One region of the Exiguobacterium sp. UBA5002 genome, then DNA from elsewhere that is predicted to be linked to it. Evidence: riboswitches for the same ligand, from Rfam matches in the RefSeq annotation. Region 1 holds a riboswitch; the other holds the start of a gene.
The links. A riboswitch is a leader RNA that binds a small molecule or an ion and turns the genes downstream of it on or off. The one in region 1 is predicted to bind S-adenosylmethionine.
Positions count from the first base shown of each region.

Region 2: linked by a shared signal. The riboswitch ahead of msrA (peptide-methionine (S)-S-oxide reductase MsrA) and the one ahead of B4C70_RS07115 (2,3-diketo-5-methylthiopentyl-1-phosphate enolase) in region 1 are both predicted to bind S-adenosylmethionine.

Region 1 is NZ_DGYQ01000025.1:12,765-15,893, forward strand. Features, by position in the region: gene mtnK (S-methyl-5-thioribose kinase) at 1-543, opposite strand, end outside; SAM riboswitch class I at 622-725, opposite strand; SAM riboswitch class I at 931-1,032, shown strand; gene B4C70_RS07115 (2,3-diketo-5-methylthiopentyl-1-phosphate enolase) at 1,103-2,293, shown strand; gene B4C70_RS07120 (2-hydroxy-3-keto-5-methylthiopentenyl-1-phosphate phosphatase) at 2,290-2,949, shown strand; gene B4C70_RS07125 (methylthioribulose 1-phosphate dehydratase) at 2,946-3,129, shown strand, end outside.
Region 2 is NZ_DGYQ01000031.1:26,440-29,568, reverse strand. Features, by position in the region: gene B4C70_RS09540 (C40 family peptidase) at 1-2, shown strand, start outside; gene B4C70_RS09535 (putative quinol monooxygenase) at 58-351, opposite strand; gene B4C70_RS09530 (M20 metallopeptidase family protein) at 429-1,607, shown strand; SAM riboswitch class I at 1,670-1,773, shown strand; gene msrA (peptide-methionine (S)-S-oxide reductase MsrA) at 1,868-2,398, shown strand; gene B4C70_RS09520 (DMT family transporter) at 2,475-2,957, opposite strand; gene B4C70_RS09515 (Crp/Fnr family transcriptional regulator) at 2,970-3,129, opposite strand, start outside.

The DNA of each region.
Region 1 (3,129 bases):
CTCCGCGTCATGAAACGGATCCGTGAAGATTAATTTTTCCGTGATGTCGCACAAGTCTGGATTGTAGTACGTTCGGGCGACACGTTTCTTTTCAACCGGACCAAGCGCAAAGTCCGATGTATGGAATAACGTCCGAGCGAGATAAGAACCGATATGTTCCGCAAGCAACGGATACTGTTCACCTGCGAGTAAACCGCTTCGAACGATCGTCAGATGTGAAAGATCTTCCATGACCGTATACGCCTCTTCATGACTAGCATGAAAAACACGTGGCACGAACGGTACGGCATGCCGTGCGAATTCACGGAGTGCGGATTGCTCGATCCACGCTCGTTCGAGCGATAACGGCCAGCTCTCCCCGACGACCTTCGCATATGGTAATGCTTGTTTTAAAATCAAGCGATGTTCGCCTTCTCGAATCCGAAAGACGAGGTTGAGGTTCCCGTCGCCAATCTCTTCTGCTTCGACGGCTCCATCGCCGATCAGTCCTAATGTCCGAACACAATCAATCGCGTCCTGTTCTGTGAATGCTTTATATGTCATCTCAGTTTCCCCCTATGTGATACACGAAAAAGCGCCTCTTTTCGTCATCGAAAAGAGGCGCAGAAAAGTCACTGCGTCCTCTTATCTCTCAGACGAAACGTCTGTTGGATGTAGCACCGTGCCCAGTGGTCGGTTGCTGCGGCGTCATCGGGCCAATTCCCTCTGCCAACTCGCGATAAGAGTCGTATGTAGTTGTCGTGTGTGATATTGATTTGAATCTTACGCAATCCTCTTCCCTGCTGTCAAATCGAAATCAAGCAGAAACGGACATCATTTTTAAGTCATCTATAGAAAGAGTATTTTCAAAAAAATAAATTTTCTAAAAATAGTTTGACAAATCGTGACTCTCATGTAAAAATTGCAATTAGATTTCACAATTTCATCCAATTCTTATCAAGAGCAGACGGAGGGACAAGCCCTACGATGTCGCAGCAACCGACCTTTTGGCACGGTGCTAATTCTTGCAGCTACTAAGCTGACAGATAAGAGTCCACGTTCGAATCATTCATGGTCTCTTGTCGCTGACAAGAGACCATTTTTTTATTGAAGGAGGAAAGACATGGCTTACATCACAGCTACTTATCAATTGACCGCCCGCGATCGACTCGAGCAGCGCGCCGAACAACTCGCGCTTGGTCTGACGGTTGGTTCCTGGACGGAGCTGAATCATCTCGAACAACAACAACTCGCCTCGTTCAAAGGGGAAGTCGTACATACCGAAGAGCGCGATGGCAAAGGATATATCACGATTCGTTACCCGGAACATAACGTATCGCGCGACTTTTCTGCGATCTTGACGACCGTCTTCGGGAAACTCTCACTCGACGGTGAAATCAAATTAACGGAACTGTTATTACCCGATACATTCACGTCGGATTTTCCAGGTGCGAAGTTCGGGATCGAAGGGGTTCGCTCCTTGATTGGTGTCGAAGATCGTCCACTGTTAATGAGCATCTTCAAAGGAGTCATCGGACGCGATTTATCGTTCCTTCGTGATCAACTCGAAGGACAACTCGCTGGTGGGATTGATCTCGTCAAGGACGATGAGATCCTATATGACAATCCGTTGACACCAACGATTGACCGGGCACGGATCGGACGTGAGGTCATCGATGCTCACTTCCAACGGACCGGTAAACGTGCGTTATATGCGATCACACTCAGCGGTCCCGTCTTTACGCTCAAGGATCAAGCCAAGCGATTGATTGATGCTGGAGCGACTGCTTTCTTGCTGAATACCTTCACATACGGACTCGATGTCTTACGTGAACTGGCAAGTGATCCGGAAATCAACGTTCCTATCTTCAATCATCCGGCATATAGCGGTGCGTTGATCGCTAGCCCGAATCACGGAGTCGCAGCCCCTGTCTTACTCGGCACATTACCGCGTGCTGCTGGAGCAGACTTGACGCTATTCCCGTCTCCTTACGGCAATGTCGCTTTACCAAAGGATGTCGCCCGTGGCATCGCGGTCGAAGCGACCCGTCTCGGTCAGACGAAATCAATCTTCCCGGTTCCTTCAGCCGGTATTCATCCTGGACTCGTCGCTCAACTCGTACGAGACTTCGGGATCGATTCCGTCATCAACGCCGGCGGCGGCGTACATGGTCATCCGCAAGGTGCTGCGGCTGGTGTCATTGCTTTCCGCCAGGCACTCGATGCGGCACTCGCAAATGAATCCCTATCGGCGGCAGCATCGCGTCATGAAGAATTACGAATTGCCCTCGACGCTTGGGGGATCAAGTCATGACCGTACGGATTCTTTGTGACTTCGACGGTACGGTGACGACGCAAGATAACATCATCGCACTCATGCAACAATTTGCGCCTGCGAGTGACTTCGAACCGTTGAAACGCGGCGTACTCGACCGAACGCTATCGATTCAGAGTGGTGTCGGGCAAATGTTCGCACTTCTGCCGTCCGACGGTAAAGCGGACTATCTTGATTTCTTGTTGGAACGCGCCGTCATTCGCGAAGGATTTTCGGAGTTACTGCAGTACAGTCGTCGTCAAGGCATCGATTTTTCGATCGTCAGCGGTGGAATGGACTTTTTCGTCGAACCGATCTTAGCGCCATTCCTCGAGCAAGAGCAGATTTACTGTAACATTGCCGATTTCAGTGGTCCATTCGTCCACATCGATTGGCCACACGCCTGCGATGCCCATTGCACGAATGGATGCGGCTGTTGTAAAACATCCGTTGCCCGTACATTACGCAAAGACGATGACGTCATCATCGTCATCGGTGACTCAGTGACGGACTTCGAACTCGCGAAACAAGCGGATCGTGTCTATGCCCGTGATTATCTGATCACGTTGTGTGAAGAAAATGATATCGCCTATACACCTTTTGAGACGTTCCACGATATCGTTCATGATTTAGCACGATCGGAGGTGACGATATGACATTCATGCGACGGTATGAAGAACTACGCGCCATCAAACAAGAACTTGCAGCGCGCGATTGGTTCCCTGGTACGAGTGGTAACCTCGCCATTCGGACGTCTGCTATTCCGATTGAATTTCTTGTGACAGCAAGCGGGAAAGATAAGCGACAGACGACTCCTGACGACTTCGTTCATGTCG
Region 2 (3,129 bases), on a different contig from region 1:
AATAAAAAAGACGAATCCGTCGGTTTCGACGGGTTCGTCTCTTCTTATCGCAACACGTCAGAAAGTCATCTCGACGTATTTCGCCACTTGTCGGTCCATCAAGTATAATTCGATCTGTTCACGATAGGCTTTATAGTGGTCGGATGCGATATGCGCTTCAAGCGCTTCTTCGTCCCGATACACTTCATACAGCATGAATTGATGCTCATCCTCGATCGATTGGTGCAAGGAATAACGTAAGCATCCTTCTTCTTTTTGTGAAGCATGATAAACCGTTTGTAAAATCGGGAAGACTTGATCCGCAAGTCCAGCTTTGATGGTAAGTACAGCATTAACGACGATTTCTCCCATGTTACATTATCCCCTTTCGTGATTACCTGTATCTGTACCCATTTTCACGAAAAGACACACGTTAAAGGAGCTAGAACATGCAAACTCAACTTTTTGAAGCACTCGAACAATTCGAACCGACGATGATCGCATTACGCCGTGATTTCCACCGCCATCCGGAACTATCCTTCCAGGAAGTCCGCACACCAGAACGGATTGCCGCCTTTTACGCAGAACAAAGCATTCCTCATCAAACAGCCGTCGGAGGTCGTGGTGTCGTCGCGACGATCGAAGGCAAACAGCCTGGTCCGACGATTGCTGTCCGTGCCGATTTTGATGCTTTACCGCTTCAGGAAGAGACGACGCTTGCCTTCCGGTCGATCCATCCCGGGGTCATGCATGCTTGTGGACACGATGGTCATACGGCGATGGTGATGGCCCTTGCTGCTACGCTCTATCCGATACGCGATCAATTGCAAGGAACGATTCGGATCATTCACCAGCATGGCGAAGAGGTCTTCCCCGGCGGAGCAATCCAAATGATCGAAGCCGGCGTCCTCGAAGGGGTCGATGCAATTTTCGCGACACATCTCGAAAATGATTTACCAGTTGGCACGATTGGGTTTCGGGAAGGACATACATTGTGTGCGATCGACGAATTCGAAATCATCGTCCATGGTCAAGGTGGGCATGCCCAGGCACCGCATAAAACAAAAGATGCTCTCGTCGCTGGAGCGCAACTCGTCTGTAACTTACAACATCTCGTTAGTCGACGGGTCGATCCGTTTGAGCCGGCTGTTCTCGCAATCGGTTCTTTCCATGCAGGAACAGCACCAAATATCGTTACGGGTGAGGCACGCATTGTCGGGGAAATCCGAACGTTCAACGAGACACTGCGGCATCAGCTCCGGCAAGAAGTCGATCTTGTCGCTAAGACGACGTGTGCCGGCATCGGTGCTTCGTATTCGATTGACTTCACGACTGGTTACCCGGCGCTCTGGAATCACCCGGACGAGACAAAGCTCGTTCAGGAAGCTGCTGCTTTCTTACCGGAAGCATCCGTCCGGGCACTCACACCAATGATGGCTGCGGACGACTTCGCACATTACTTAACACACGTCCCGGGTAGTTATTTCTTTACGGGTTCTGGCTATACGGACGGTCGCGTCAACTATCCGCAGCACCATCCACAGTACGAGATCAATGAACAAGCGTTGTTGATCGGTGCGAAGACACTTGGAGCAACCGTTTTACGTGCCTTAAATTCTAAGGATTGACTTTATTTCTTTGTGAATGGTATCATCACAACAATGATAACGAATGACATCAACTTCATATACCCTTATCAAGAGTGGACCGAGAGATCTGGATCGATGACGTCCCAGCAACCTGCGCATAGCAAGGTGCTACGACCAGCAAAGCGAAAGCTTTGGTTGATAAAAAGCGGCGACTCCTTTTGCAACCAAGCGAAGGAGTCGTTTTCGTTTTCTCGCTGTCAGACATACAATGGGGATTTCCCACGGAGAGGAAGAGACAGATGGAAAAAGCAACATTTGCAGGTGGATGTTTTTGGTGCATGGTGACACCATTTGAAGAATTACCAGGAATCGAGGGAATCGTATCAGGTTACATGGGCGGACACGTCGATAACCCGACGTACGAGCAAGTCAAAACAGGAACGACGGGACATCTCGAAGTCGTCCAAATCACGTTTGATCCGAGCCTGTTCCCGTACGAGCGTTTACTTGAACTCTACTGGCCCCAAACGGATCCGACGGATGCAGAAGGTCAATTCCAAGATCGCGGTACGCAGTACGCGCCAGCAATCTTCTATCATACGGATGCGCAGCATGAAGCTGCGATTACTTCTCGTGACGCTCTTGCTGCAAGCAACCGTTTCAAACAGCCAATCGTGACGCGGATTGATGCCGCTTCTGAATTTTATCCAGCGGAAGAGTACCATCAAGACTTCCATAAGAAAAATCCAGAACACTACAAAAAAGATCGTGCTGCTTCTGGGCGCGATGCTTTCATCGAACAGGAATGGAAAGATACGACGACGGTCTAATTCAAAAAATGCATATAAAAAACAGGTCAGTAAACATTTGTTTGCTGACCTGTTCCATTGTTATGAAAAAAATAAGTCATGAAACACGTTCTACTTGATCCTTCGCCCTCTCTTCCGGCGCGACGACTTGATACCGCTTCAAAACGAAGATCCCACATACCATGACGGCGAGACCGACGAGCTGACCGAACGATAAATCAATTTGTGGTAAACCGAACCAGCCGAACGTATCAACAGCAAGAGCAAAGCTTAACTGCGAAATCAGAACGACAGAGATCGCGATGGACGGACCAAGCAACTGAATCCCACGCATGACACAAAAAACGACGCCGACACCGACAAGTCCACCAAACCAATAGAGTGGCGATACGTTTTGGATCTGTCCGATTGTTCCACCACGAAACAGAACATACGTGACACTTGCTCCGATGAAACCGACGAAGAAGACCAGCGTCGTTGTCGCCCAAGCACCGAACGCGTCACTCATCCGAGCATTCAATACCGTCTGTAAACTGATTAACATCCCTGCCAACACGGCACACACGATTCCTATTACCATGTTCGTTCCTCCTTACTCATAGCTGTTACCGTTCGCCTTCTCGCGAATCCGCTCCAAATCGACGATGATGATTTTCCCGCGTCGTCGAACGAGAATCTCCTCTTCACATAATTTCGTGATGATCCGGTTGAGATGGCGATAACTCGTTCCAAGCCAGTCAGCGACGTCATGC